3 regions of the Streptomyces parvus genome follow, and region 3 is predicted to be linked to each of the others. Evidence: riboswitches for the same ligand, from Rfam matches in the RefSeq annotation. Region 3 holds a riboswitch; each other region holds the start of a gene.
The links. Region 3 has a riboswitch for cyclic di-AMP ahead of RNL97_RS28900 (M23 family metallopeptidase). Riboswitches for the same ligand answer to the same signal wherever they lie in the genome.
Positions count from the first base shown of each region.

Region 1: linked by a shared signal. The riboswitch ahead of RNL97_RS25455 (M23 family metallopeptidase) and the one ahead of RNL97_RS28900 (M23 family metallopeptidase) in region 3 are both predicted to bind cyclic di-AMP.
Region 2: linked by a shared signal. The riboswitch ahead of RNL97_RS31485 (transglycosylase SLT domain-containing protein) and the one ahead of RNL97_RS28900 (M23 family metallopeptidase) in region 3 are both predicted to bind cyclic di-AMP.

Region 1 is NZ_CP135079.1:5,425,901-5,435,964, reverse strand. It holds gene RNL97_RS25485 (thymidine kinase) at 1-99, opposite strand, end outside; gene RNL97_RS25480 (alkaline phosphatase family protein) at 144-1,331, opposite strand; gene RNL97_RS25475 (DUF5998 family protein) at 1,331-1,927, opposite strand; gene RNL97_RS25470 (bifunctional acetate--CoA ligase family protein/GNAT family N-acetyltransferase) at 1,993-5,103, opposite strand; gene RNL97_RS25465 (HPr family phosphocarrier protein) at 5,200-5,481, shown strand; gene RNL97_RS25460 (GntR family transcriptional regulator) at 5,655-6,362, opposite strand; gene RNL97_RS25455 (M23 family metallopeptidase) at 6,542-7,345, opposite strand; cyclic di-AMP (ydaO/yuaA leader) riboswitch at 7,360-7,526, opposite strand; gene RNL97_RS25450 (M16 family metallopeptidase) at 7,770-9,140, opposite strand; gene RNL97_RS25445 (M16 family metallopeptidase) at 9,167-10,064, opposite strand, start outside.
Region 2 is NZ_CP135079.1:6,787,600-6,797,663, forward strand. It holds gene RNL97_RS31475 (SpoIIE family protein phosphatase) at 1-1,599, shown strand, start outside; gene RNL97_RS31480 (FAD-dependent oxidoreductase) at 1,626-2,987, opposite strand; cyclic di-AMP (ydaO/yuaA leader) riboswitch at 3,471-3,629, shown strand; gene RNL97_RS31485 (transglycosylase SLT domain-containing protein) at 3,633-4,469, shown strand; partial or broken gene RNL97_RS31490 (dihydrodipicolinate reductase) at 4,746-5,054, opposite strand; gene RNL97_RS31495 (CARDB domain-containing protein) at 5,175-8,126, opposite strand; gene RNL97_RS31500 (UbiA family prenyltransferase) at 8,291-9,187, opposite strand; gene RNL97_RS31505 (type III polyketide synthase) at 9,306-10,064, shown strand, end outside.
Region 3 is NZ_CP135079.1:6,204,406-6,214,469, reverse strand. It holds gene RNL97_RS28905 (SGNH/GDSL hydrolase family protein) at 1-644, opposite strand, end outside; gene RNL97_RS28900 (M23 family metallopeptidase) at 807-1,751, opposite strand; cyclic di-AMP (ydaO/yuaA leader) riboswitch at 1,755-1,913, opposite strand; gene RNL97_RS28895 (tyrosine-protein phosphatase) at 2,358-3,170, shown strand; gene RNL97_RS28890 (DUF6126 family protein) at 3,205-3,378, opposite strand; gene RNL97_RS28885 (helix-turn-helix domain-containing protein) at 3,443-4,051, opposite strand; gene RNL97_RS28880 (aspartate aminotransferase family protein) at 4,115-5,512, opposite strand; gene hpnH (adenosyl-hopene transferase HpnH) at 5,509-6,528, opposite strand; gene RNL97_RS28870 (phosphorylase family protein) at 6,534-7,181, opposite strand; gene shc (squalene--hopene cyclase) at 7,181-9,181, opposite strand; gene RNL97_RS28860 (polyprenyl synthetase family protein) at 9,289-10,064, opposite strand, start outside.

The DNA.
Region 1 (10,064 bases), 780 kb from region 3:
GCCCTGGAGGCCGCGGGCCGAGCGGTTGTGACCGATCTGCAGGGCCAGCGTGCTCTTTCCGCAGTCCATGGTTCCGGAGAAGAACACCAGCTCGGGCATGAGAGGTCGAGCACCTTTCGGAGGAGGCCGTGGGGCAGGAGGGGCTACGAGCGTACTTCGAGGAGCGGGACGAGCTGCTCCACGGGGGTCAGGGAGCCGTGCACGCCCGCCATCGCCGACTCGTGCGGCTCGTTGACGGAGGCCGTGATGATCACGTCGTCGTGGGCGGCGGCGACCACGTCGCCGATCCGTCCGTACACCCGCTCGTCGATCGTCGGGCCGAACCAGCCGGCAGCCACGGCCTCGTCCCGGCTCGCGATCCAGAACTGCTCGCCGAGGACCTCGCGCCAGACGGCCAGGACATCGGCCTGGGCTCCGGGGACCGCGTAGACGTGGCGGGCGCGGCCCTCGCCGCCGAGGAGGGCGACGCCCGCGCTCAGCTCCCAGTCCTCGTCGAAGTCGATCCGGGACTGCTCGTCGAACGGGATGTCGATCATGCCGTGGTCGGCGGTGATGTAGAGCGCGGAACGCGGCGGGAGCTGCTCGGCGAGGCGGCGGGCGAGTCCGTCGACGTACATCAGCTGGCCGCGCCAGGCGTCGGAGTCGGTGCCGAAGCGGTGGCCCTTGCCGTCGACCTCGCTGTAGTACGTGTAGACGAGCGAGCGGTCGCCCGCGGCCAGGCGCTGGGCGGCGACGTCCATCCGGTCCTCGCCGGAGAGCCGGCCGAGGAAGGAGCCGCCGCTGAGCGCGATCTTGGTGAGGGGGGTCTGCTCGAACATCGGCGCGGAGACCTGCGCGGTGTGGACGCCTGCCGCGTCGGCGAGCTGGAAGACCGTGGGATACGGCTGCCAGGCTTTCGGCTCGGTCCACGGCTTCCAGCGGAGCTGGTTCATCAGCTCGCCGGTCTCCGGGTTGCGCGCGGTGTAGCCGGGCAGGCCGTGCTCGCCGGGCGGCAGCCCCGTACCGACGGAGGCGAGCGAGGTCGCGGTGGTGGAGGGGAAGCCGGCGGTGAGCGGGCGGCCGGTGGAACCGCGCGAGGTGGGGAGCAGGGAGTGCAGGAACGGGGCTTCGTCCGGGTGGGCCTTGATCTGCTCCCAGCCGAGGCCGTCGATCAGGAAGACGCAGTTGCGGTCGGCCGGGGTCAGCTCGGGGATCGCGGCGGTGAAGCCCGGCACCTCCAGTCCGGCGGCGAGCGTCGGCAGCAGGTCCGCGAGCGAACCGCTGCCGTACTCGGGCACGGGCGCGGTGCCGAGGTCCAGCGGCACGGGGTCCTGCCAGGCGGGCTGGGCCATCAGCGGCCACTCGCCGCGGTGGCGGCCGTGGCCTCGGAGAGCGCTTGGGCGAAGACGAGGGTCTGGCGCACGGCGTCGGGGCCGTCACCGGCCTCGCTGACCCGCAGGCTCAGGTCGTCGGCGGTGGAGCTGCCGGTGTAGCCGTGGTCGGCCTCGCAGTTGGAGTCGCCGCAGGCGGCGGGCTCCAGGTCGATCCGGGAGACCGCGCCCCAGCCGATGGTCAGGACGACCTCGCGGGGCAGGGTGCCCGGGACGTACTTCTCCGGGTTGGCCACCACCCGGCTGACGACGACGGAGGAGATCCGCTCCAGCTTCACCGACTCGGTGGAGGTGGTGGCGTACGGCGTCGGGGAGCTGGTGTCGGCGGCCTGCTCGTCGGTGTGGCTGACGATGAACCGGTGCTCGGTCAGGACGAGGACGGTCACATGACGGCGCACCTCGTTGGAGTCGAACGTGGTCTCCTGGTGGACCAGGTACGAAGCGACCGGCTCCCCGCCGACGGCGGCCTCCACCGCCTCGGCCACGAGGGCCGGGTAGTAGCCGCTGCGCTCGATCGCCGCGCGCAGCCCCTTGGTCGTCGTACCGGTCTTTGCCATGAGCACCATCCTACGGCGGGCCGGTGACTGCCGGGGACGCCCCGGGGGCCACCGGCCGGTGGGTCTCAGTAGTTCGGAAGGCGGCGGGGGCCGACGTCGCTCCGGGCGGGCGGCGGGGCGAGCCGGACGCTCGCGCCGAGCACGGTGAGTCCCTGCGGGGCGACGACGACGGGTTCGAGGGCGACGGAGACCACCTCCGGGTGGTCGTCGACCAGCCGGGAGAGCCGCAGCAGCAGCTCTTCGAGCGCGGCCGTGTCGACCGGGGTCGAGCCGCGCCAGCCGAACAGCACCGGGGCCGCCCTGATGGACCGGATCAGCTCGGCGGCGTCCCGGTCGGTGGCGGGGACCAGCCGGTGCGCGGTGTCGCCGAGCAGTTCGGAGGGCGCTCCCGCGAGGCCGAAGGAGAGGATCGCCCCGGCGGCCGCGTCGATGGAGGCCCGCACGACGGTGTCCACGCCGCGCGGGGCCATCGCCTGGACGACGGGAAGCAGTTCGGCGGGCTTGCCGAGGAGGTCGGTCAGCTCTCCGTACGCCCGGCGCAGCGCCTCCTCGTCGGCCACGTCGAGGCGGACCCCGCCGAGGTCGGCGCGGTGGCGCAGGTGGGGCGCGGTGGTCTTGAGGGCCACCGGGTAGCCGAGCCGGGCCGCCGCGGCGACGGCCGCCTCGGGGTCGGGGGCGGGCAGGGCGGGGCGTACGTCGATGCCGTAGCGGCCGAGCAGCTCGCGGGCCTCGTCGTGGGTGAGCGGGCGCCCGCGCGGGTCGGGGGCGGTGGCGAGCTGTGCCTCGATCAGGGCGGCGGCCCCGGCCTCGTCGATGGTGTCGTCGAGGAACTCGGGGATCTTGCCGGGCACGGCGGCCTGGCGCCGCCACTGGGCGTACTTCACGGCCTCGGCGAGGGCGCGTACGGCGCGTTCGGCGGCGGGGTAGGCGGGGATACGGCCGGGGCGGGCGGGGGCTTCGGGGTCGGCCGTTGCGGGGGTCGAAGTTCGGGGGACGGGAGTACCGGAGGTCGTTGTTCCGGGGGCAAGGGTTACGGAGGTCGACGTTCCGGGGGCAGGCGTCGAGGTCGCTGTTCCGGGGGCAGGCCTCGCGGAGGCCGACGTTCCGGAAGCGGCCGGAGCGGGCGGCGTTGCGGGGGCGGCCGGCGTTCCCGGGGCGGTGGGCCCTGTCCGGGCGGCCGTCGTTGCCGGGGTGGTGGTCCCGGTGCGGTCCGTGGTCGCTTCCGGGGCGGTGGCCGCCGCCCGGTCCGGGCCCGCTTCCGGGGACGCGGTCCGCGGCGCCGCGGTCCGGGGGCGGGGGGCCGCCGTGCTGCTCGCGGCGGCCAGCGCCTCGGCGAGGCCGCCGATCTCGACGTGGACGACGGCCACCGGCTTGGCCGACCCCCCGGCCACCGCCTTGGTCAGGGCCTCGGCCAGCACCTGTCCGTCACCGGTCTCGGCCTCCCCGTTCTCCCCCACCCACGGGATGGCGGTGACGATCACGGCGTCGCAGGTCCCGTCCGCGAGCGCCTCGGCCAGCGCGTCGCGGAAGTCCTGCGGGGAGGCGGCGGTGGTGAGGTCGATCGGCGGGCGCGGGCGCAGCCCCTCGGCGAGGCAGGCGTCGTACGTCAGCAGACCGAGGGACTCGGAGTTGCCGAGGATGGCGACCCGGGGGCCGACCGGGAGGGGCTGGCCCGCCAGCAGGAGACCGGCGTCGACCATCTCGGTCACGGTGTCGACCCGGATGACACCGGCCTGCCGCATCAGCGCGGAGACCGTCGTGTCGGGGATGCGGCTGACCGGGACGGCGTGGCCGGGCGGGTTGGTGCCGCTGTGCCGGGCGCCCTTCACCACGACGACGGGCTTCACGGCGGCGGTGCGGCGGGCGAGGCGGGTGAACTTGCGGGGGTTGCCGAGCGATTCGAGGTAGAGCAGCGCGACGTCGGTGTCCGGATCCTCGAAGGAGTACTGGAGGAAGTCGTTGCCGGAGACGTCGGCCCGGTTGCCCGCCGAGATGAACGAGGACAGGCCCGCGCCACGCCGGTGGAGGCCGGAGAGCAGGGCGATACCGATCGCGCCGGACTGGGTGAACAGGCCGATCCGGCCGCGGGCGGGCGACTCGGGGGCGAGGGAGGCGTTCAGCCGGACGGTCTCGGCGGTGTTGATGATGCCGAAGGCGTTCGGGCCGATGATCCGCATGCCGTACGAGCGGGCCTGCCGGACCAGTTCGCGCTGGAGCTCGCGGCCCTCGGCGCCCCGCTCGGCGTAACCGGCGGAGAGGACGACCAGGCCCTGGACGCCGTGCTCACCGCAGTCGGCGACGGCCTCGGGGACCCGGTGGGCGGGGACGGCGATGACGGCGAGGTCGACCTGCTCGTCGATCTCGCCGAGCGAGCGGTGGGCGGGGACCCCGTCGAGGGTGGCGAGGCCCTCGTCGAAGGCGCGGTTCACGGCGTAGGTGCGGCCGGTGTAGCCGGCGGCGAGGAGGTTGCGCAGGACCGTGCGGCCCACGCCGCCGGGGGTGCGGCCGGTGCCGATGACCGCGACGGAGCCGGGGGCCAGGAGGCGCTGTACCGAGCGGGCCTCGGCGCGCTGTTCGCGGCCGCGCTGGACGGCGAGGGACTTCTCGGTGGGTTCGAGGTCGAGGGTGAGGTGGACGGAGCCGTCCTCGAAGCTGCGGCGCTGGGTGTACCCGGCGTCCCGGAACACCTTGATCATTTTGTTGTTGGCGGGGAGCACCTCGGCGGCGAAGCGGCGGATGCCGCGCTCACGGGCGACCGCGGCGATGTGTTCGAGCAGCGCCGATGCGACTCCGCGGCCCTGGTGGGCGTCCTGGACGAGGAAGGCGACCTCGGCCTCGTCGGCGGGGGCGGAGGCGGGGCGGCCCCGGTCGTCGATGCGGTCGTAGCGGACGGTCCCGATGAACTCGCCGCCGATCGTGACCGCCAGTCCCACCCGGTCGACGTAGTCGTGATGGGTGAAGCGGTGCACGTCCCGGTCGGATAGGCGGGGATACGGGGCGAAGAAGCGGTAGTACTTCGATTCGTCGGACACCTGCTCGTAGAAGCTGACCAGTCGCTCGGCGTCGTCCGTGGTGATCGGCCTGATGCGCGCGGTACCCCCGTCACGGAGCACCACGTCCGCTTCCCAGTGGTCGGGGTACGCGTGATGCGGACTCTGTTCCGGCGTGGGCTCCATGGCCAAAGCCTACGGCCGGACGGGAGGCCGGGCACAGCACCGCGCACTGCATGAGAGACTGGTCTAGACAACCATTGATATGTGAAGGGCAGAACCATGGCTGAGCGCCGCGTAAACGTCGGTTGGGCCGAGGGCCTGCACGCCCGCCCCGCTTCCATCTTCGTCCGTGCCGCCACGGCCTCCGGCGTCCCCGTGACGATCGCCAAGGCCGACGGCAACCCGGTGAACGCCGCCTCCATGCTGGCCGTGCTCGGTCTGGGCGCGCAGGGCGGCGAGGAGATCGTGCTCGCGTCCGACGCGGACGACGCCGAGGCCGCTCTGGACCGGCTGGCGAAGCTGGTCGCCGAGGGCCTGGAAGAGCTTCCGGAGACCGTCTGACCCCTCCGACTCCGGTCCGTCCGGATTCGACCCGCGCGAGAGCCGTGACCCGGTGAAGGGATCACGGCTCTTTCGTTTCCGCGAAGGATTCGGGAAAGATCCGCACCTCGCCAATGCGGGCAGCGTGAAATGGTGCCCCGGAATTACTTCCCTCTTTGTATACGGTGTTTCTGTTAATGCCGGACGCCCGCAGTGTTTACGCCGTGTTGCGAACTTCTCACCGGGGGGACGGGGGCGGTGCGACGCCCCGGGAGATCCGGGCGGCGGAGCCGGTGCTCGGCGGTGGAGCGTTCCGCGTGCTGGGCGGTGAGCGCCCTCGCCCGTTCCGCGTCGCCGCGCGCCACCGCGTCCACGATCGCGCCGCGCTCGGCCCAGGAGTCGACCGGACGGGCCGGCTGCTCGACCGCGTACATCCAGGCGATCTTGTGCCGGAGCTGGGTGAGCAGCGCGATGAGCCCGGGGCTGCCTGAGGCCTGCGCGAGGGTCTCGTGGAACCAGCCGCCCAGCGAGCGCAAGTCCTCGCCCTCGCCCCGGCGGGCCCGTTCCTGGCCCAGTCTGACCAGACCGCGAAGCACCTTCAGGTGGGCTTCGGTGCGGCGCTGGGCGGCGCGGGCCGCGCCCAGCGGCTCCAGGAGCATCCGCACCTCCAGAAGGTCGGCGGCCTCCTGGACGGTGGGCTCGGCCACGCAGGCGCCGGCGTGTCTGCGGGTGACCACGAACCCCTCGGACTCCAGGGTGCGCAGCGCCTCGCGGACCGGGACGCGGGAGACCCCGTAGCGGCGTGCCAGCAACTCCTCGGTGAGGCGGCTGCCACGCTCGTAGACACCGGAGACGATGTCGTCACGGATTGCCGTGCATACCGAATGCGCGGGAATGCGCATATCCGAACCTCCGCCTTGATCCCCGCGAAACGCGGCCGCCCGACGTCTGTTCCGTGACTCTATGACAATCCGGCGGAATTTCCGATGGCAGGCCGGAATCCAGGGATATCTTCACGCGGGAATTACCGAAGGCCCCGGCGGGTGCCGGGGCCTTCGGACGGTGGGTCGCGCGCGGCGGGTCAGACGTTCAGACCGTGGGAGCGCAGGTAGGCGACGGGGTCCATGTCGGAGCCGTAGTCGGGGGTGGTGCGGGCCTCGAAGTGCAGGTGCGGGCCGGTGGAGTTGCCGGTGGAGCCGGAGAGGCCGATCTGCTGGCCGGAGGAGACGCTCTGGCCGACGGAGACGCCGATCGACGAGAGGTGGCCGTACTGGGTGTAGGTGCCGTCCGCCATCCGGAGCACGATGTTGTTGCCGTACGCGCCGCCCCAGCCGGCCTCGACGACCGTGCCGGCGCCGACCGCGACGACGGAACTGCCGGAGGCGGCCTGGAAGTCCACGCCGGAGTGGCTGCCGGAGGACCAGAGGGAGCCGCCGGTGTTGTAGCCGGTGGTGACGTGGGAGCCGGCGACCGGGAGGTGGAAGGCGTTCAGCCGGGCGCGCTCGGCGGCGCGGGCGGCACGGGCCTCCTCCTCGCGGACCTCCTCGGCACGGGCCTCGGCCTCGGCCTTCGCCTTGGCCTTGGCGGCCTTCTCGCGGGCCTCGGCGGCTGCCTTGGCCTTCGCCTTCGCGACCGCGTCGGCCTGCCGCTCCTGGGCGCGGGCCTGAGCGTCGATCTGCTCGGCGAGGGTGGCGTCGACGGAGAGGGCCTGGGCGAGGCCGGTGTCGGCGACCTTGGCGGCCTCGGTGTCAGCGGCGAGCGCCGGGGAGGACAGCGAGCCGAGGACTCCGGTGGTGGCCAGGGCCGCGATGCCGGCGGCCTGGGCGCTGCGACGCGTGAGGCGGCTCGGGGCACGGTGCTTCCCGGTGGCACGGGTGAACGCCATGGAGGGGCTGGTTCCTTTCCTTCCTTCTCGCCTACCGGGTTAGCTGACGGGTTCGGAGCAGGAAGGTCTCCTACGGATCCCCGCGCCGGTTCGCGGCACGGGCCTCCGATTCACCCCAGGGACTGCGTGGGTCCCCGGCTCCCCAGGCTCGCGCCTGACGGGGACTCGGCGATGACTGCCCGGCGCCGCGGCTGCGGCATACGGGTGACGGACAGCCGGGCCGACGCTAGGCGGGGCGGCTTCCCATCACCAAACGGATAAGGGGATTTGTCGTGCATCCCACAGGGCAGACAGGCAACCACCCCACCAAAGGTGGTGAAGCGGACTAAACAGGCAAAAACACAGGACCCCGACGAAGTCTCTTCCGTCGGGGTCCTGTTCACGGCAGTGGGTCGCACGGTGGCGGCCGTGCTCCGCGGCGGTGTCAGCCGGTGACGACGGTCACCTCTCCGATACCGAGGGCCTTCACCGGCTCCGCGATCCGCGCGGCGTCCCCCACGAGGACCGTGACCAGCCGGTCGACCGGGAAGGCGTTGACCACGGCGGCGGTCGCCTCCACGGTGCCCGTCTCGGCGAGCCGGGCGTAGAGGTGGGCCTGGTAGTCGTCGGGGAGGTGCTGCTCGACCTGGTCGGCCAGCGTGCTGGCGACGGAGGCGGCGGTCTCGAACTTCAGCGGGGCGACGCCCACCAGGTTCTGCACGGCCGTCTCGCGCTCGGCGTCGGTCAGCCCCTCGGCGGCGAGCGTCCGCAGGACCTTCCAGAGGTCGTCCAGGGCCGGTCCGGTGGACTCGGTGTCCACCGAGCCGCTGATCGCGAGCATCGCCGCGCCGCCCGAGTCGGGGCCGGAGGAGCGCAGCACCTGGGCGAAGGCGCGCACGCCGTAGGTGTAGCCCTTCTCCTCGCGCAGCACCCGGTCCAGCCGGGAGGTGAGGGTCCCGCCCAGGCAGTACGTGCCGAGCACCTGCGCGGGCCACACGCGCTCGTGCCGGTCGGCGCCGATGCGGCCGATCAGCAGCTGGGTCTGGACCGCGCCGGGACGGTCCACGATGACCACGCGGCCGGTGTCGTCCGCGGTGATGGGCGGCACCGGGCGGGCCTGGGCGGTGTTGCCCGACCAGTCGCCGAGGGTCTCCGCCAGCAGCGCGTCCAGGTCGATGCCGGTCAGGTCGCCGACGATCACGGCCGTCGCGGTGGACGGGCGGACGTGGGCGTCGAAGAAGGCGCGCACGGCGGCCTGGTCGATCCGCCGGACCGTCTCCTCGGTGCCCAGGCGCGGCCGGGACATCCGGGCGGTGGCCGGGAACAGCTCCTTGGAGAGCTGCTTGGCGGCGCGCCGGGACGGGTTGGCCTGCTCGTGCGGGATCTCGTCGAGGCGGTTGCCCACCAGTCGCTCGATCTCGCTCTCGACGAAGGCGGGGGCACGCAGCGCCTCGGCGACCAGTCCGAGCGCCTTGGCCAGCCGGGAGGCCGGGACCTCCAGGGAGACCCGGACGCCGGGGTGGTCGGCGTGCGCGTCGAGCGTGGCGCCGCAGCGCTCCAACTCGGCGGCGAACTCCTCGGCGCTGTGCTTGTCGGTGCCCTCGGAGAGCGCCCGCGACATGATCGTGGCCACGCCGTCCAGGCCCTCGGGCTCGGCCTCCAGCGGCGCGTCCAGGAAGATCTCCACGGCGACGACCTGCTGGCCGGGGCGGTGGCAGCGCAGCACGGTCAGCCCATTGGGCAGAGCGCCGCGCTCGGGCGCCGGGAAGGCCCAGGGGCGGGCCGTGCCGGGCGTGGGCTGCGGGTGGAACTCCATGGCTACTCCAGTCACGGCGGCGTCGCTCACTTGGCCGCCCCCTCGTGCGCGTCGGTGCCCTCTTCGCCCTCGGCGGCCTCGTCGGCCGGCTCGATGGGCTCGTAGACCAGCACCGCCCGGTTGTCGGGGCGCAGGGCCGCCTCGGCGGCCGCGCGCACCTCCTCCGCGGTGACGTCCAGGACGCGGCCCACCGCGGTCAGGGCGAGCTGTGGGTCGCCGAACAGGACCGCGTAACGGCACAGTTCGTCGGCGCGGCCGGCGACCGTGCCGAGCCGGTCGAGCCACTCGCGCTCCAACTGCGCCTGGGCCCGCTCCATTTCCTCGGGGGTGGGCCCCTCGGCGGCGAACCGGGCCAGCTCCTCGTCGACGGCGGCCTCGATCGTCTCCACCTCGACGCCGCCGGAGGTCTTCACGTCCAACCAGCCCAGCGAGGGCGCCCCGGCGAGCCGCAGCAGGCCGAAGCCCGCCGCCACGGCCGTACGGTCTCGGCGGACCAGGCGGTTGTGCAGCCGGGAGGACTCCCCGCCGCCCAGCACGGTCAGCGCCAGGTCCGCGGCGTCGCAGGCGCGGGTGCCGTCGTGCGGAAGGCGGTAGGCGGCCATCAGGGCACGCGCCGGGACCTCCTCGTGGACCACTTCGCGCAGCTGCTCGCCGATGATCTCGGGCAGTGTCCCGTCGCGCGGCGGCTGCTTGCCGTCGTGGGAGGGGATGGAGCCGAAGTACTTCTCGATCCAGGCGAGGGTCTGCTCGGGATCGATGTCGCCGACCACCGAGAGCACCGCGTTGTTGGGCGCGTAGTACGTACGGAAGAACGCGCGGGCGTCCTCCAGCGTGGCCGCGTCCAGGTCGGCCATGGAGCCGATGGGGGTGTGGTGGTAGGGGTGGCCCTCGGGGTAGGAGAGGGCGGTCAGCTTCTCGAACGCG
Region 2 (10,064 bases), 580 kb from region 3:
GAACTGCTCGGCCACGCCCGTACGGAGCTGGTGGGCCATCCGGTGTGGCAGGCCCTGCCGTGGTTCGGGCACGAGGCCTACGAGGACCACTACCGGGCGGCTCTGATCGCCGACGAGCCCGTCCACTTCCTCGCGCGGCGCCCGCCCGCACTCTGGCTGTCGGTGTCCCTGTACCCCGGGCACGACGGGGTGAGCGTCGTCCTCCAGGCGACCGACCAGCCGGCCTACGCCCCCGGCTCCGTCACCGCGCCGGGGCTGGGCATCGGCTCGACCGCCGACCGTTCCTCCGCGCTGTACCGGCCGGTGGCGCTCGCCATCGCGCTGACCGAGGCGGTCACGGCCCGCCAGGTCTCCTCGGTGGTCACGGACGAGCTGCTGCCCGCGTTCGGCGGCCGTCAGCTCGCGATCTACCTGCTGAACGAACGCCACCTCCACCTGGCCTGGGAGACGGGGTTCCCCAAGGGGTTCCTCGACCGCTTCGACGGGGTCGGGCTCGACGTCAGCATCCCCGGGGTGGAGACCCTCACCACGGGCCGCCCGATCTTCTTCGAGTCCATGCAGCGCCTGGCCGAGGCCTATCCGGGCATCCCGATCGACACGGACGTCGGGGCGCGGGCGTTCCTGCCGCTCATCGCCTCGGGACGGCCCGTCGGCTCCTGCATCCTCGGCTTCGACCGGCCGCGCGGCTTCAGCCCGGAGGAGCGTACGGTCCTGACGGCCCTGGCCGGGCTGATCGCGCAGGCCCTGCAGCGCGCCCAGCGCTACGACAGCGAGTCGGCGCTCGCCCGCGGGCTCCAGGACGCCCTGCTGCCGCACCGGCTGCCCGAGGTGGACGGGGTGGACACGCTGGGACGCTATCTCTCCGGTACCCAGGGCATGGACGTGGGCGGCGACTGGTACGACGTCATCGAGACCGGCCACGAACTCGCCCTGGTCATCGGGGATGTGCAGGGCCACGGCGTTTCCGCCGCCGCGACGATGGGACAACTGCGCAGTGCGGTGCGGGCGTTCGCGCTGAGCAAGCACGATCCGCAGGAGGTGATGAGCGGCACGAACCGGCTGCTCATCGACCTCGACCCGGGCCAGTTCGCGAGCTGCTGCTACATCGCCCTCGACCCGGCGACCGGCGTGGCCCGTGCCGTACGGGCGGGCCATCCGCAGCCCGTGCTGCGGCGGCCCGACGGCCGGACGGAGGTGCTGGACCTGCCCGGTGGCATCGTGCTCGGGATCGACGGGGACGCGGCCTACCCGGTCACGGAGATGCGGCTCGAACCGGGAGCGATGCTGGCCCTGTTCACGGACGGGCTGATCGAGCGTCCGGGGACGGACATCGACGAGGGCGTCGAGCGGTTGCGCGCCACCGTCGAACGCATCGGCGCCGTCCCCCTGGCCGAGACGGCCGACCAGGTCATCGGCGAGGCGAGGGCGGCCACCGACCGCCCCGACGACATCGCCCTCCTGCTCGCCGCCCGGTGGGCCGAGGCCCCTCGGGCCGCCCGGCGCCCCCGGACGGCGCAGGAACCCGGGCCCGATCTGTGGCGCACGTTCAGGAGGCCGGACCCGGGGCGTACGACGGGTGCCCCGGATCCGGCCTCCTAGAAGGTGCCTGAAAGACGTCCTGCCGATCAGGCGCCGGAGGCGTCCAGCATGCCCTCGCGCTCCACGACCTTGATCCGCTCACGGCCCTGGGCCGCACCCAGCGCCTGCTCGTGGGCGTCCAGCTTGTGCCAGCCCTCCCAGGTCGTGTAGCGGACGCCCCGGTCCTCCAGGAACGCCTCGACGGCCTCCGGGGCGGGCGTCGCCGGCTCGGGCAGACGGCCGGCGGCACGGTCCTCCAGGACGCAGGCGACCGTCTCGTTGGCGTCGCCCTTGGTGTGTCCGATCAGACCGATCGGGCCGCGCTTGATCCAGCCGGTGACGTAGACCGAGGCCATGTGCTCGTCCCCGGCGATGACCCGGCCCGCCTCGTGCGGGACGGTGCCGGAGGTGACGTCGAAGGGGAGCTTGGGCAGCTCCTCGGAGTAGTAGCCGACGGCACGGTAGACGCTCTGCACGTCCCAGTCGGTGAACCGGCCGGTACCCCGGACGTTTCCGGTGCCGTCCAGCTCGGTGCGCTCGGTGCGCAGCGCGGTGACCTTGCCGTCCTCGCCGAGGATCTCGACCGGGGACTCGAAGAAGTGCAGGAACAGCTTGTGCGGGCGGTCGCCGACGTCGCGGATCGCCCAGTTCTCCAGGGTCTGCGCGACCATGTTGGCCTGCTTGTTCTCGCGGCGGGTCGCGATGGAGCCCTCGTCGTACTCGATGTCCTCGGGGTTGACGATGACCTCGATGTGGGGGGAGTGGTCCAGCTCCCGCAGCTCCATCGGGCTGAACTTGGCCTGCGCCGGCCCACGCCGCCCGAACACATGCACCTCCAGCGCCTTGTTCTGCTTGAGACCCTGGTAGACGTTGTCCGGGATCTCGGTGGGCAGCAGTTCGTCGGCCGTCTTGGCCAGGACCCGGGCCACGTCCAGGGCCACGTTCCCGACGCCGAGCACGGCGACCTTCTCCGCGGTGAGCGGCCAGGTGCGCGGGACCTCGGGGTGCCCGTCGTACCAGGAGACGAACTCGGCCGCGCCGTAGGAGCCGTCCAGTTCGATGCCGGGGATGTCGAGCGCGCGGTCGGCCTCGGCGCCGGTCGAGAAGATCACCGCGTCGTAGAACGACCGCAGGTCGTCCAGGCCGATGTCGTGCGGGTAGCCGACGTTCCCGAAGAGCCGTATCTGGGGCTTGTCCAGCACCTGGTGCAGGGCTTTCACGATGCCCTTGATCCGCGGGTGGTCGGGGGCCACCCCGTAGCGGATGAGACCGAAGGGGGCGGGCATGCGCTCGAAGAGGTCGATGGAGACCCCCGGGTCCTGGCAGACCTCGGATTTGAGCAGCGCGTCCGCAGCGTAGATACCGGCGGGGCCGGCTCCGACAATGGCGACGCGGACGGGGCGTGTCATGGCGTGGTGATCCTTCGGGGCGGGCGAACGCGGGCAGGTACAGCGTACGTCGGAGGTAAGGGTTGGCTTACTAGTCTCCACCTCACACCGTAAGCGATCGCCGGGCGGGCCCTTCGGCCGACCCCGCCTGGAGTGCCCGATCGGCCCGTTTTGTTCTACCGATATGGTCGATTTGGCCCCTATGGGGCTCATGGTCAATAAAGGGCTTATTAGGGTTACCGGGGCATTTGCTTAGGCGCAATTTCGCCATCGCCGCGAGGGAGTGGTGAGCGTCACGTCCAAGAGGGCGGACGCCGAAGCGGACGTATCGGTTCCCTTCTGCGCGAGGAAAGTTGACGCCGTGACGGCGCGGCCCGATCCGGCAATTCCGCTATTCGATCATGCGCGGAAAGGGAAATCGGGAATGCAGGGCTTGTTCCGTCCGATGTTTCTCGCCTACGGTCACCGTCAATCCGGATGGAACGCCGAATCCTGCCGCCGTCCGGGAATCCGAAACCCACTCACGTACGGCAGGAGCGGGGGACCCAGGTAAGCCGCCGATCCGTAACCGGAACGGCTTGGGGTGAAGTCGCACGACCGTGCGGCCAGACATCTCCCGTCTGAACCCGACAGCTCACCTCGCAGGCGCCGGAGAGGAAATCCCCCATGCCCGCACTGGGTAAGCACCGTCGTCCCAAGTCCATCTCGCTCGGCCGCGGCCTCGCCGCCGTGACCACCGGTGGAGCCGTTCTCGCCCTCCCGGTGATCGGTGCCACCAGCGCCTTCGCCGCTCCTGCCCCCGCCGCCGCGGCGCAGGCCGTGGCGCCCGCCGCGGTGGTCGCCCAGGCGAATCCCGCCGCGAAGGCCGCCCCCGCCAAGCATTCCGTGATGGCCGGCGAAACGCTTTCCAAGATCGCTCGCGAGCATTCCGTCAGCGGCGGCTGGAAGAAGCTGTACGAAGGAAACCGGAAGATCATCGGATCGAATCCCGATCTCATTCACCCGGGTATCAAGCTGGACATCGGAGTCACGTCCGATGCCTCGTCGGACGGTAAGACCTCCAAGGCTTCTCCGTCCGCCGCGCGCGGCGCTTCGGCGGACCGCGCCGACCGTTCGGAGCGCATCAACGCCGCCCCCGTGGCAAAGGCCGCTCCGGCCGCCGAGAAGAAGGTCGTCACCTACACGAACGACCTCGACGGCTGGATCCGGGAATCGCTGGCGATCATGGCGGAGCAGGGCATCCCCGGCACCTACGAGGGCATCCACCGCAACATCATGCGCGAGTCCTCCGGCAACCCGGCCGCCATCAACAACTGGGACTCCAACGCGGTCAAGGGCACCCCGTCCAAGGGGCTGCTCCAGGTCATCGACCCGACGTTCCAGGCCTACCACGTGCCCGGCACCTCGACCGACAGCTACGACCCGGTCGCCAACATCACGGCCGCGTGCAACTACGCGGCGGACCGCTACGGCTCGATCGACAACGTCTTCGGCGCCTACTGATCCCTGCGCGACCGCACAGCACGAAGGGGCCCCGGACCGCACGGTCCGGGGCCCCTTCGTGGTCCCGGGGTGTCGCCGGGAAGTTACCCCCGAGTTTCTCGTGTACTTACCTCGCGAACCGCAGGAGAACCTGTTGCACTCTGCGGAGAGTGAGGGACGTCACATGAACGACAATGACATGCAGGACAGCGGGGCCAAGGGTGTTTCGCGTCGAAGATTCATCACTGGAACAGGTTCTTTTCTGGGAGCCGCGGCGATCGTCGGGCACGTCCCCCGGGAGGGCGTGACGACCACCGCACCGGCCCGGATCGCCCGGCCGATGTCGGCCAGGGCGTCATCGGGACGGATGTCGCCGGACGCCGTGTAGACCACCGCCCGGGGGCGGGAGGCCAGGACGGCGCCGATGCCGTCGGTGGCCGCGACCCCGAGCGGGTGCCCGAGACCGCCGAGTTCGCCCGCGTCGCGGCCGACCTTGGCGGGACCGTGCACGAGGACGGCGGCGAGCGTCAGTGCCGGAGGGGCCTCGACGGCGCGGACCGCCGCGCGGCCGACGTTGCCGGTACCCCAGACAACCGTGGGAATCATGCGCGGAGGGTAGCTCCGGGGCCTTGCACTTCCCAGAGTTGTGACCCCACCGAATCCCCGGGGCAAAGGGTGTTCCCGGGCCGGCGGGGGATCCGCCGGCCCGGGAGCCGGTCAGGTCGTTCAGCGCTTCGCGCGGGCGCCGTTCGGGGTGCCGGAGATCGTGAACTGCGAACCCGGCTCGATCAGCACATGGTCGTCGCGCGAGTCGGTGATCGTCACGTCGGTGAGCGTCGCATTGCCGCGTGCGCCGCCCATCGCGAGGATGCCGGAGCCGTTGTTGGACGAGTCGATCCGCACGTTCTGGATCTTGACGTCCGGCATCAGGCCGCCACCCGTCTTGAACTGGATGCCGTCGTAGGTGGAGTCGACGATGTCCGTGTCGCGGATCGTGACTCCGGGGATCGGCAGATTCTGCGGGAAGAGGGTGATCGCACCGAACTCCTGGTCCTCGTTCCAGAAGGCTCCGCCGGTGCGGTACAGGCCGTTGTTGGCGATCAGCGTCTGCCCGGAGAAGGGCAGCGGATCGTGGTCGGTCGCCAGCATGATGGCCGGGTAGTTCATGGTGTCGGAGATCAGGTTGTTCTCGATCTTGTTGCCGTGACCGCCGTAGATCGCGATGCCGTTGGCGCGCCACGGGAGCTGGATGGTGTTGTTGCGGAAGCTGTTGTCGTGGCCGATGTCGACGGTCTGGTCCTTGACGTACTTGCTGGACCAGACGGCGAGCGCGTCGTCGCCGGTGTTGCGGAACGATGAGTTGTAGACCGTGGAGTTCCGGGTGCCGTTGGCGAAGTTGATGCCGTCCGCGTACGTGTTGCGGATCCGCATGCCGGTGAACTCGACGCCGTCGCCCGGGTTCCACAGCTCCTGGATGTTGTCGAAGTCGCGGCCGGCCCAGACACCCACGTTGGCGTGCTCGATCCAGACATTGCTGATCTTCGTGTCCTTGCCGAACCGGCCGTTGAGCGCGACGCCGCCCTCGTGGTTGCCGTCACCGCCGCGGATCGTGCCCGAACCGAATATGGCGATGTCGGAGATTTGCGTGTTCTCGTCGATGTCGAAACCGAAGTTGCCCTCGTGCGGGTGGTTGATACCGCCCGCTTCATGCGGCGGGGTCAGCGTGTAGAGCTGGGAGTGCCACATGCCCGCGCCCCGGATCGTCACGTCCCGGATGCCGACCTGGTTCCACTGGCCCCGGTCGAGCGGGTCGTCGGTGAGGATCTTCTGCTCCTGGCGCCACTGGCCCGCCGGGATCCAGACGCAGTCGATCCGGCCGTTCTGGTTGGCCGTCACCGCGCGCTGGATGGCGGCCGTGTCGTCGAGCCCGTCGTTCGCCACCGCGCCGTACGTCGTGATGGAGACACAGCCGGACGGCTGCGAGGAGGGCGCCGCCACCTGCTCCAGGTCTATCAGGTCGATGATGTGGAAGGCGGCGTTGTCGCTCGCGTCGCGCTGGAGGCGGAACTCCGTTCCCGCCGGGTAGGTCTCGGTGAGCAGGGCGTGGGACTCGTCGAACAGCCGCCGCGCGTCGCCGCCCGGAGTGTTGGTGAGCCCCTCGGGGCTGTCGGTGTTCCCGTACAGCCAGCTGTGCTTCGAGGAGAGGCCGAGTTTGCGGACGAACTCGCCGTCGGCGTACAGGCTGATGGTCGCATCGCGGCCGCCGCCGCCCGGCGCGTCCGGGATGGAGTTGCGGACGACGAGCGAGTTCGCCGGGGCGGTCGAGGTGAACTCCACGTAGTCACCGGTGGAGTTGAGCCGCACCGACTCGCGGCCGGAGGACTCGGTGGCGAAGTTGGTGTGCCCGAAGGTGCGTTCGGCGTCGGACTGGAGCAGTGTGCCCTTGTAGTCGGCCTTCTCCGCCTCCAGTTCGGTGTACGGGACGGCGGCGCCGCGTCCGACGACGATGGACCGGGCGAAGGTGTTGTTGGTCTCACTGGTCTCGGCGACCAGGTTCGTGGCGTCGGCGGTGGCGGTCAGGGTCGCGCCGCCGCTCGCCGCCGTCCAGCTGCCGCCGACCGTGACGTTCGCGGTCGCGCCCGCGGCGATGGCCGGGGTGGTGCCGTTGAGCGTGGTGGAACCGACGGTCAGCCGGGTGACCGTGCCCGCGTTCACCGCACTGGTGCCGCGGTTGTGCACCGCAACGGTGAAGGTGACCGCCGCGCCGACGGCCGGGTTGGCCGGGCTGGAGGTGATGGAGCGGGCCTCCAGGTCGGGGCCGGGGCTCTGACCGACCACGAGCGGGGAGGCGGTGGTGCGGCTGTTGTTGGTGTTGTCCGACTCGGCGACCGTGTCGGTCGGGTCCACCAGTGCCGAGACGGTGTACGCCCCCCGCGGCCGCTTGCCGACTTCGACCGAGATCGGGGCCGAGGCCCCGGCCGCGAGGGGGCCGACCGGCGCGCTGCCCACGACCACGCCGCCCAGGCTCACATGGACGGCGGTCGCGGGGGAGGCGGCCGAGCCGGCGTTGCGGACGGTGCCCTCGACGGTGATGTCGTCCGTCTCGGACGGTGACGAGGGGCTCCAGGACAGCGCGCTGACGGTCAGGTCCGGGTTGGGAGCGGCCGTCCCGAAGACCTGGATCTCGGCGATCTGGGCGCCGGGAGCCTCGGTGTTGGAGAAGAACTTCAGCTGGAGGTCGGCGACCCGGCCGTCCACCGGGATGGTCACCGTGTTCCGGTTGGAGCCGGGGTTGAACACATAGCCGGCGCGGGTGCGCAGCGAGGTGAACGCAGTGCCGCCCTGCGCCCGGCCGAGCACTTGGATGTCCTGCGTGCGGGTGGCCCAGATCGGGTCCGGGTTGAGCTTGAGGACCACGGAGTCGAGGTCCGCGTCCGCGCCGAGCTTCACCGTCAGGTCGGCGGGGTGGCCGTTCGATTCCCAGTAGCTGTCGAGCCTGCCGTCGTTGGCGTTCGATGCCGGGTATCCGCCGTGCGATCCGCTGGCGGTGACGGTCTTGCCCCGCGCGAGGTCCGTGGCCTCAGCCGCGTTCGCGGTGACGGGCAGGAGCCCGGCGGAGATCAGTCCGGCTGCCAGCAGCCCGGCGACCGTCCGTCCGGTGAGTCGCTTCCATCTCATGATGACCTCTGCTTCCACAATATTTGAGCCCACAAGTCAATCTTTTGCGGTCAGAGATTCACAGATTTCTGCGCCGTTTCGGATTTGTCAACGGTCTTCGCATGGCCATGTCATCCGGGCGCGTGACATGACGCGTTGTCAGGCAGCCGCCGACGAGAACCTGTTCAGCCCGCCGCCACGCCCCGGGCCAGCAGCAACGCCAGATCCACCGCCGCCGCGGCCACCGCTCCGGCCAGTGCCGCCTTGCGCCACCGGCGGCCGAGCGCCGGACCGGCGAGCGCCGCCGCCCCGGCCAGGGCGAGCGCCGCGGCACCCCCGGCGCCCACCGGTCCGGGCGGCCCGAGCGCCAGCACCGCCGTAGCGCCGAGGAGCGGCAGCGGCAGCAGCAGCCGGGTCCCCGTGTCGCCCAGCCGGTGCGGAAGGCCCCGGATCCCGGCCGCCCGGTCCGCCGCGATGTCCGGGAGCGTGTCGGCCAGATGCGCCGCGAACCCGAGCAGGGCCCCGGCCGCCACCGTCCACCACCGGGGTGCCGGCCCGCCGGGCAGGGAGAGGGTGACGGCGGCGGGCAGGGCGCCGAACCCGGCCGCGTACGGCAGCCAGGACAGGGCGGTCGCCTTGAGCCGCAGGTTGTAGAGCCAGGCGGCCGCGACCGCGGCAAGGTGCACCGTACCGGCGAGGAGCCCGCAGGCCAGCGAGAGCGGTACGCACAGGGCGAGCGCGGCCGTCGCCGCCGCCCACACCGCGCCCGCCCCGACCGTGCCGTCGGACGCGGGCTTCCCCCGGCGGCCCGCCCGGGCGTCACGCCGCGCGTCGTACGCGTCGTTGCACCAGCCCACCGAGAGCTGGCCGGTCAGCACGGCCGCCGTGACCAGCGTGGAACGGGGACCGCCGAGGCCGGAGCCGAGGGCGAGGGCGCAGGCGAGCGCGGTCACCGCGAGCGCGGGCCCGGGGTGACACGCGAGCGCGAGCCCCATGACCCGGCCACCCCGCTGCCCGGCACCGGCCGGAGCGACGTCGACCGGAACGGAACCCGCCGGGTCCACCCTCTCCATGGCGTCCATCGGGCGATCGTAGGGGGCTGTCGCCCCGTCAATGCCACGACCGGGCGGGTCTTTTGCGCCGTTTCGCACCACCTTGTGGGCAGGATGGGGGCATGACGCCACCGAAGCAGGAGGCAGGATGACCCGCATCGCCGCGGTGCACGGGGCTCTGCCGTCGCACCGCCACACCCAGCGCGAGGTCACCGACATGGTGGCCCGGACCTGCCTGCCGCCCGGTGCCGACCGCCGCGTCCTCGACCGGCTCCACGAGAACGCCCGGGTCCGCAGCCGGCACACCGTGCTGCCGCTGGACGGCTACGGCGACCTCGACGGCTTCGGTCCGTCCAACGACGTGTTCATCCGGTCCGCCGTCGACCTCGGCGCCCAGGCCGTACGCGGCGCGCTGCGGGCGGCGGGACTGCGCCCCTCCGACGTCGACCTGCTGATGTTCACCTCCGTCACGGGCATCGCGACCCCCTCGATCGATGCCCGGCTCGTCACCCGGCTCGGGATGCGGTCCGACGTCAAACGGCTGCCCGTCTTCGGCCTCGGCTGCGTCGCCGGAGCCGCCGGAACGGCGCGGCTGCACGACTACCTCCTCGGCCGTCCCGACGACGTGGCCGTGCTCCTGTCGGTCGAACTCTGCTCCCTCACCTTCCAGCGCCACGACGTCTCGCCCGCCAACCTCGTGGCGACCGCGCTGTTCGGGGACGGAGCGGCCGCCGTCGTCGCCCTCGGCGCGCGCCGGGCCGTCGCCGGGCCCGAGATCGTGGCCACCCGCAGCCGGATGTACCCGGACACCGAGCACGTCATGGGCTGGGACATCGGCTCCACCGGCTTCCGCGTCGTCCTCGATCCGGGCGTGCCCGACGTCGTACGCCACTATCTCGCCGACGAC
Region 3 (10,064 bases):
TGGGCGGCGCGGAGCGCGACGCGGGTGTGGCCCTCGGGCGACAGGTGCAGCCGGTCGGCGTCCCACGCGCGGCGGTCCTGGACCGAGCGCAGCGACCACAGGTCCAGCACGGGGCACTGGTAGCGGTCGGCGATGGCCCGCAGGTGGACGTTGTAGGTGGCGATCTTGCCGCGCATGTGGCGCAGCACCGGAACGCCCCGGGTGTCGAAGCCGGTGGTGACCATGACCGTGCCGACGGCGTTGCTCAGATCGGCGACGGCCCGCTCGAAGCGCTCGGCGAGATCGTCGGGGTCGGTGCCGGGCCGGATGATGTCGTTGCCGCCCGCGCAGAAGCTGACCAGGTCGGGGGCCAGTTCCTTGGCGCGCGGGACCTGTTCCTCCACGATCTGGTCGAGGAGGCGTCCGCGCACGGCGAGATTGGCGTAGCGGAAGTCCCCGTGCGGGGAGTCCTCGTACGGGGCGTCCTCGGGGCCGGCCGGATCGGGGGCCGGGAGCCGGTCGGCGAGGAGCACCGCGAAGCGGTCCGCCCAGCCGACGAAGGTCCCGTCGGGGCCGGGGTCGCCGACGCCCTCGGTGAAACTGTCGCCGATCGCCGCGTACGACCCGATGGTGTGCTGCTGGTTGTTTCTCGAATCGTCTGCCACAAGGACTTATCCTGCATCGTCCGATGTGACCTACGCGACCGTAATACGGGGTTGACGGGTGGTGAGATAGACCACCCGGTCAGTTTTCGGTAAACCCGGAATAAAGCGAGGGGCGGTGCGCCGCCGCGCACCGCCTCTCGGACACTTCTCGTCGCCGATCGGTCAGACGGAGACGCCGTGCTGACGCAGGTAGGCGATCGGGTCGACGTCCGAACCGTAGCTCGGGCCGGTGCGGACCTCGAAGTGCAGGTGCGGGCCGGTGGAGTTGCCGGTGGAGCCGGAGAGGCCGATCTGCTGGCCGCCGGTGACGCTCTGGCCGACCGAGACGTTCAGCGAGGACTGGTGGGCGTACTGGGAGTACATGCCGTCCTCGTGCTTGATGACGACCTCGTTGCCGTACGAGCCGCTGTTGCCGGCCGAGACGACGGTACCCGGACCGATGGCGAGGACGGGGGTGCCGGAGGCGGCCTGGAAGTCCGAACCGGTGTGGTAACCGCTGGACCAACTGGCGCCGGAAGCGCGGTACTGGGTGGTGACGTTGGCGTTGGCCAGCGGGGCGGACCAGCCGGAGCCGGCGGCCTCGGAGGAGCCGGTCTGCGCGGAGGCGCCGGAGCTCTCGGAGTCGTCGGCGGAGATGGTGTCGCCCTTGGGGGCTTCCTTCGGCGCGGCCTTCGGTGCCGGTTCGGCCTTCTTCGGGGCGGCCTTGGGGGCGGCGGACTTCTCGGCCGGGGCGGAGCCCTTGGCGCCGAGGGTCAGCTTCATGCCCGGGTGGATCAGGCTGGGGTTGTCGCCGACGGTGGAGCGGTTGTCCTGGTAGAGCTTCTCCCACCCGCCCTTGAGCTGGTGTTCGGCGGCGATCTTCGACAGGTAGTCGCCGGCGACCACGGCGTACGTCTTCGGGGCGGCCTTCGACGCGGCCGGAGCGGTGTGCGCGGCTGCGACCGAGGCGACGGCCGGCTTGGCGGCCGGGGCGGCCTGGCCCGCGGCGTTCGCGCCGGTGGCGCCGATGAGCGGGAGGGCGAGTGCGGCGCCGCCGGTCCCTGCGGCGAGGAAGCCGCGGGAGATCGGGCCGGACTTCGGACGACGGTGCTTACCCTTTTCGGGCATGGGGAAGTTCCTCTCCGGCGCCTGCGAGGTGAGCTGTCGGGTTCGGGCTGGAGATGCCCGGTCGCGTTGCGGCGACTTCACCCCTAGCCGGTCCGGATCTCCGGATCGGCGGCTTACCTGGTTCCCCCGCTCCTGCCACACGTGAGTGGGTGGGTGCGAATTCCGGGCGGCGGCAGGATTAGGCGATCCGTCCGGATTGACGGTGACCGTAAACCGGTCGGGACGGGCGGAACAAGCCATCGGTTGCGCGGCGGAATCATCGATTCGATATCGCTCCGGATTTCCCGTCACACTCCGTGGATCACGGATCTTGGATTTCCGTACGGGCAACGGGAAAGCTCGACGGTGCGCTCACCACGGACCGTCACGGATATGATCCCGCTCACCTCCGAAATCCCATCTCCCCCATTAGCGGGGCATGTTCTGCGAAATGCACCAATACGGACATGTCGCGAGCGGCGCTCCTGACACCGGGTCAGCCCACCCTCCCCGGCACCCGTCGCCGGGGAGGCGGCCGTGATGATTTTCCGTCGAATCGATGTCGTATCGTCACGGGAGCGCCCTCGCCGGAGAGCCGCGCCGACGCCCGAGATCCCAGGAGCCCCCGTGACCCAGCAGGTGCCGCAGGTCCCGCCGACAGAGACCGTGCTGACCGGAGTCCGCAACTTCCGCGATGTGGGCGGGCTCCCCACGACGGACGGGCGGCGCACCGCCTTCGGCCGGCTCTACCGCAGTGGCCATCTGGCGCACGCCACCGCCGAGGACGCGGCCTTCCTCGACGGGCTGGGACTGCACACGATCTTCGACTTCCGCCACTCCGCCGACCACCGGCTCGACGGTTACGACATCGAGCTGGCCGGTGTCCGCAATGTCAGCATTCCGCTCTCGGACCCGGCCGACGGCGCGGAGTTCTGGCGGCTGGTGGGCAGCGGCAACATCGAGCAGCTGCGTTCGGTCCTAGCGGGCGGCAAGGGCGTCGACCGCATGATCCGGATGTACCGCGCGACGATCGAGGACCGCACCGCCGAGCACAGCCGGGTCCTGCACGCCCTGGCCGAGGACAGCGTCCCGGCGCTGATGCACTGCGCGGCGGGCAAGGACCGGGCCGGCCTCTCGATCGCGGTCGCCCTGCTCGCGGTCGGCGTCGTACGAGAGGCGATCGAGGAGGACTACCTCAAGTCCAACGATCTCCACCGCCGGTACAAGGTGAAGCGCTCCGATCCGTCCGGAGCCGGCATGTCGCCCGAGGTGCTGGAGCTGCTGGACCCGCTGTTCGGGGCGCGGCCCGCCTACCTCGCGGCGGCCTTCGCGGCCATCGAGGAGAACTGGGGAACGACGGACCGCTATCTGTCCGAGGGGCTGAAGATCTCCCCCGAGACCCGGGAGCGGCTGCGCGAGCGGCTGCTCGACGCGGGCTGACCCCTCCGGTGACAGTTCGCCCCGGGACGGCGCGTCACTTGCTCCCGGCCACCACGAAGAGCAGGTAGAGGAAGCCAGCGACGATGTGGCCCGCCACCAGATAGGCGAAGAGCCGGATGATGACGCCGCGCGGCATCCGCTTCTCCTGCGGGTCCTCGTTCGCGCGGCGTCCGGGGCCCAGCGGGTCATAGTGCTCGGAATCGGACATGACGGTCCTCTCTGTCGGCCTCGCGGCCGGTGGAGTGAAGGGTGGAGCCGGCGGGAACGGCCGGTCAGCGCGGGTGCAATCCGCTGCCGAGGCAGAGTTCGGCGGCGGGGCTCTGCAACAGGGAGTGGACGAAGAGCAGCTCCGCGCCGCAGCGGTCGACGGCCGCGATCCGGTGCGGGGTGAGCGAGTCGAAGTGGGCACTGTCGCCGGGTTCGAGGTCGTGGACGGCGTCGCCGAGCCCGACCCGCAGCCGGCCTTCCAGGACGTACAGCCACTCCTCGCCGGGGTGGACCCGGACCAGGTCGCCCTGGGCGCCGTACGGGACGCGTACCCGCAGCGCCTGCATGGCGCGGCCGGAGCCGCCCGCCTGCCGGTACATCCAGCCGTCGGCCTTGGCCCCCTCGAAGCCGCCGCCGCGGATGATCGCGTCCCGTTCGGGCGGCTGCTCGCCGAGCAGCTCGGAGACCGTCGTACCGTAGATGCGGGCGAGCCCCAGCAGCATCGGCAGCGAGGGCTGCCTGCGGCCGGTCTCCAGCCGGGAGAGATGGGCCGGGGAGAGCCCGGCCCGCTGGGCCGCGGTCTCCAGGGTGAGGCCGCGGGAACGGCGCAGATCGCGCAGTCGGGGTGCGACGCCGGGGAGCTCGTCCGGCACCCCTTCGTCCGGAGGGTTCATACCTCTATTGGGCCAGGATCTTTCCTCTGAGGCAAGTAACTTGCCTCAGAGGCAAGTGCCAGGTCAGCGGTTGGCCACGGCCTGCTTGACCAGCGTCCGGCCGAAGTCCCACATCAGCCCGCCGCCGCTGTGCGCGTCCTCCATGACGGAGGTGAACGCCTCCACGAAACGGTCCACCTCCGCGTCCCCGATGACCAGCGGCGGAATCAGTTTGATCACTTCCAGGCGGTCGCCGGAGACCTGGGTGAGGATCCGGTGCTTCTGGAGCAGCGGCACCACGACCATCTGGGCGAAGAGTCCCTTGCGGGCCGCCTGGAGCATGGTCCAGCGGCTGCGGAGCTTCAGCGACGACGGCCTGCCGAACTCGATGCCGATCATCAGCCCGCGGCCGCGCACCTCGTGCAGCAGTTCGTACCGGTCCACCAGGGCGGCCAGCCGCTCGCGCAGGCGATCGCCGGTGCGCCGGGCGTTGGCGACGGTCTCCTCGTCCTCCATCACCGTCAGGACGGCGAGCCCGGCCGCCATCGCCTGGGCGTTGGAACCGAAGCTCGCGGAGTGGACGAGGACCCGGTCCATCGCGGAGTAGACCTTGCGGAAGATCCAGTCCTTGCCGAGGGTCGCGCCGACCGGCACATAGCCGCCGGAAAGGGCCTTGGCCACGCACACCAGATCGGGCTCGACCCCCTCCTCGTGCTGGTAGGCGTAGAAGTCCCCGGTACGCCCGAGGCCCGTCTGGACCTCGTCGGCGATCAGGAGCGCCTTGTGCCGGTGCAGCAGCTCCTGGGCCCCGCGCAGATAGCCGGGCGGGGCGGCGTGCACGCCCTTGCCCTGGATCGGCTCGACGACCAGGGCCGCGACGTCGCCCCGCTTCAGCTCGCGGCGCAGCGCGTCGAGGTCGCCGAGCGGGACGGCCGTGTCGGGGAGCAGCGGGGCGAAGCCGTCGCGGAAGCCGCGCTCCCCGTTGACCGAGAGGGATCCCGTGGTGAGTCCGTGGAAGGCGTGGTCGCAGTAGAGGACCCGGGGCTTCCCGGTGGCGTACCGGGCGAATTTCAATGCCGTCTCGACCGCCTCCGTGCCGCTGTTGCCGAAGAAGGCGCGGTCCAGGTGCGGGCTGTGGGTGAGCAGCTTCTCGGCGAGCAGTCCGGGCAGCGGCTGGCAGTCGAAGCGGGTGAGGTCGGCGAGCTGGGCGTCGAGCACGTCGTGGAGGGCCTTGCGGACGACCGGGTGGTGCCGGCCGATCCCCATGACGCCGAACCCGGCGAGCATGTCGAGGTAGTCGTTGCCCTCCGCGTCCCAGAAGTACGCGCCCTCGGCCCGCTCGTAGACCTTGTCGAAGCCGATGGTGTGCAGCATGCGCGGCAGTTGGTGGTTCAGGTGGCGCTCATGCAGCTCGTACCGTTCGGCCCCGCGCTCGGCCAGGAGCCGTCCCAGGTCGAAGCCGCCCGGCCCGCCGTCCGTCACCGGTTGCCGCCCACGCTCTCCCGCGCCGCACGCAGGGATTCCTTGAGCGATCCCATGGTGGCGAGCACAGCCGTGGGCTCGTAGCCGCAGTGCGCCATGCAGTTGGCGCAGCGCGGGTCCTTGCCCCGGCCGTACTTCTCCCAGTCGGTCTCCTCGATGAGCTGACGGTACGTCGGTACGTAGCCGTCGCTCATCAGGTAGCAGGGGCGCTGCCAGCCGAAGAGGGAGTAGTTCGGGATCGCCCAGGCGGTGCACGGGAAGTCCGCCTTGCCCTCCAGGAAGTCCAGGAAGAGCGGCGAGTGGTTGAGCCGCCAGCGGGAACGGTTGCCGCCCGCGAACGCCTTCTTGAACAGTTCGCGGGTCTGCTCGACGCCGAGGAAGTGCTCCTGGTCGGGGGCCTTCTCGTAGGCGTAGGCGGGCGAGATCATCATCTCGTCGACCTGCAGGTCGTCGTTGAGGTAGTTGAGGACCTCGATGATCGTCTGCGGGGTGTCGGTGTTGAAGAAGGTGGAGTTGGTGGTCACGCGGAAGCCGCGCCGCTTGGCCTCCTTCATCGCGGCGACGGCCTCGTCGAAGACGCCTTCCTTGGCGACCGACTCGTCGTGCCGCTCGCGCAGTCCGTCGATGTGCACGGCGAAGGCGAAATACGGGGACGGGGTGAACTTGTCGAGCTTCTTCCGCATCAGCATCGCGTTGGTGCAGAGGAAGACGTACTTCTTCCGGGCGACGAGCTGGCGCACGATCTCGTCGATCTGCGGATGCATCAGCGGCTCACCACCGGCGATGGACACCATGGGGGCCCCTGATTCGAGCACCGCGCCCACCGCCTGGGCGACCGGCATGCGCTGCTTCAGGACACCGGCCGGGTGCTGGATCTTGCCGCATCCCTCGCAGGCGAGGTTGCAGGCGAACAACGGCTCCAGCTCGACGATCAGCGGGAACTTCTCACGCTTGCGGAGCTTCTGTTCGAAGAGATACGTCGCAACCTTGATGGTCTGGCGGAGCGGCATGGCCATCTAGCTCACCTCCTGGGGAGCAGTAAAGATCGGTGCCATTCATAGAAAGCCGGTAGGACGACACGAAGTACGCGGAACGCCGATATTCCACCGCGGACCGTGCCGATACGGACGAGCTCATGCTCAGGAGCGTCCACGACCACCCGGACGGCCGCAACCGGGCGCGGTCCGTGACACAGGGCGGTACGCAGTGTCGCGGCGGACTCCATGTCGACCGCGATGGCCCCGCTCGCCCTCAGCGCGGCCCGCTCGGGCCCCCGTACGACATGGTCGGAGCCGGTCAGCGGGCCGGTGTGGACGCCGCGCCCGGGGAGGGCGCGGGTGAGGGCGGCGATTAGGACGCCGGTGCCGGCGCAGGGGGTGGTGCCGTCCGCGTCCCGGGTCTCCTCGGCGACGACCAGGTCCCCGGGGTGCATCCCCGGGGCGAGTCCGGCGCAGAAGCCGGAGGCGATCACAGCGGCGTCGGGGAATCCGCCGGGGCCCAGGAGGCGCGCCACGGCCGCCTCCGCCGCCCGGGGGCCCATTCCGGTACGCAGCACCCGGACCGGCCCCGGGGCGCCCCTGCCGCTGCGCAGGGCCACCTGCTCGATGCCGAGGGCGCAGGCGACCAGCAGCGGCGTCACGGGGTTCCCGGGCCCCCGCGGATCGTCCATCAAACCCCCTCGGCGGCGTCCGCGCGGTCCGCGAACGGGTCGCCGTGCACGTAGCGCCCGAGTGCGGTGAGGGGGAAGACCTGGCGGTAGAGGTGGTAGTTGATCGAGAAGTCCCAGGGGAATCCGGTGCCGGTGAAATACGGTTCGTCCCAGGAGCCGTCGGCCTGCTGCGCCTCGGTCAGCCAGGTGACGCCTCGGGTGACCGCGGCGGTGTCCCGGCGTCCCGCGGCGAGGAGGGCGAGCAGCGCCCAGGCGGTCTGGGAGGCGGTGGACTCACCGTGCCCGATCCACTTCTCCTCCTGGTAGGAGCGCAGATCCTCGCCCCAGCCGCCGTCGTCGTTCTGGACGGACTCCAGCCAGTCGACGGCCCGGCGGATGGCGGGGTGTCCCGCGGGCAGCCCGGCGGTGATGAGGGCGGGCACCACGGACCCGGTGCCGTAGACGTAGTTGACGCCCCAGCGGCCGAACCAGGCGCCGCACGCCTCCTGTTCGGCGAGCAGCCACTCGATGCCCTCACGGGTACGGGGGTGGCTCGCGAGCCCCTCGACGGCGAGCATCTCCACGACATGTCCGGTGACGTCGGCCGACGGGGGGTCGATGACCTCGCCGAAGTCGCAGAAGGGCAGACGGTTGGGGAAGGGGCTGGTGTTGTCGGCGTCGAACGCGCCCCAGGCCCCGTTGCGGGACTGCATCCCGAGGTTCCAGCGGACCCCGCGGGCGATGGCGGCCTCCAGCCGGGCGGGGTCGGGGTGGCGCACCCGACGCAGCGCCAGGACGACCTCGGCGGTGTCGTCGATGTCCGGGTAGTTGTCGTTGTGGAACTCGAACGCCCAGCCTCCCGGGGGCAGTCCGGGTCTGCGGACCGACCAGTCGCCGGGGCGGGTGATCTCCTCGGCGAGCATCCAGTCAGCGGCCTTCACCAGGGCGGGGTGGTCGGGTCTGAGCCCGGCGTCGGCGAGTGCGATGGTGGCCAGGCAGGTGTCCCAGACGGGCGACTGGCAGGCCTCGATCATGCGGGCGCCGTCCTCGCGCCGGACGGCGAACCGGTCGAGCGAGGCGAGGCCCGCCTTCATCACCGGGTGGTCGAGGTCGTAGCCGAGGAGGTGCAGGGCGATGATCGAGTAGACGGCCGGAGGCTGGATTCCGCCCCAACAGCCGTCGTTCTCCTGGCGTTCGATGATCCAGCGGGCGGCCACGTTCATTGCGATACGGCGCAGCGGGCGCGGGGCGACCTTGTGGTAGAGGTGCAGCCCTTTGTCCAGGCGCTGGAAGAGTCCGTCCCAACTGGTGGGCGGGGCAAGCTTCCTGGGCGGGTTGGGCTGGTCCGGATCGGTGTGCAGCTCGTCCAGGGCGAAGGGCGCGGGGCGTACGGGGCGCTTCGCGGAGACGATGGTGAGCGGCACGATGGTCTGACGTGCCCAGCAGCCGAAGTCGTAGATGTTGAGCGGGACCCACTTGGGGAAGAACATCAGCTCGGGCGGGAGTTCGGGGAGGTCGTCCCATTTCCACCAGCCGAACAGGGCCAGCCAGATGCGGGTGAAGACACGGGCGGCGGCGATGCCGCCCTGTTCCCGGATCCAGCCGGAGGCGCGGGCCATGTGCGGCTCGTCGGGGCGGTCCCCGGCCAGCCGCAGGGCGACGTACGCCTCGATCGTGGCGGAGAGGTCGCCCGGTCCGCCGTAGAAGGTGTTCCAGGTGCCGTCGCCGAGCTGTTCGCCGCGGATGAAGAGGGCTGCGGCCCGGGTGGTCCCGGGGTCCTGGATGGAGAGGAACTGGCGCAGGAGCAGGTCCTCGGCGTCCATCGTGACGTTGGTGGCGAGGTCGCCCTTCCACCAGCCCTGCTCGTCCTGTCTGCCGAGGAGGTGCTCGACGGAGCGTTCCGCGGCCTGCCGCGCGGCGTCGGTGACGTCGTCGGCGGCGGTTCTCGTCTCGGTCGGATCGCCCGCGGGGGCCCCGGTGATGTTCGAGGCCCCGGCCGATCCGTCGGTCGTCGCTGTCATGAGCTTCCCCTTACGTGCAGTCGGTTCTCTGCTGTGCTGGGGTCTCCGTCGGCCGGCGCCCCGGTGAGGGCGCCGGCCGGCGACTGCGAGTCATATGGAGAAAGTGATCATCTCTTCCGTACCACCACGAAGTCGGCGAGCTCGGTGAGCTGCTCCCGCACCCGGTGCGGCATGTCGACGGCGTGCAGCGCCTCGATGGCGATCGCGTGCTGACGGCGGGCTTCCTGGGCGGTCCACTCGCGGCCGCCCGCCTCCTCGATGAGCGCCGCGCGGGCGGCGAACTCCTCTTCGGAGAAGCTGTCGAAGTCATTGCTCTTGGCGTCGGCGGCGAGCAGTTCGCCGAGGCGCTCGGAGGCCTCGCCGCCCGCGGCGAGCGCGGCGACGACCGGCAGGGACTTCTTGCGCTGGCGCAGGTCGCTCCAGGTCTGCTTGCCGGTGGACTCCGGGTCGCCCCAGATGCCGAGCAGGTCGTCCACGGCCTGGAAGGCGAGGCCGAGGTGGTAGCCGTAAGCCTCCAGGGTGTCGGCGGTGCGGTCGTCGGCGCCGCCGAGCACCGCGCCGATGGAGACGGCGCAGGCCAGCAGGGCGCCGGTCTTGTTGCCCTCCATCTCCAGGCACTCCTCGACGGTGACCCGCTCGCGGTGCTCGTAGGAGATGTCCTGGGCCTGCCCGTCGATGAGCTTGCGGGTGGCGGTGGTCAGCCGGCGGGCCGCGCGGCCCGCCTCGACCGTGCCCAGCTCCAGCAGCAGGTCGTAGGCGAGGGCGAAGAGCGCGTCGCCGACCAGGATCGCCTGTGCGGGGCCGTGCACCTTCCATACGGTGTCGCGGTGGCGGCGCTGTTCGTCGCCGTCCATCAGGTCGTCGTGCAGCAGCGAGAAGTTGT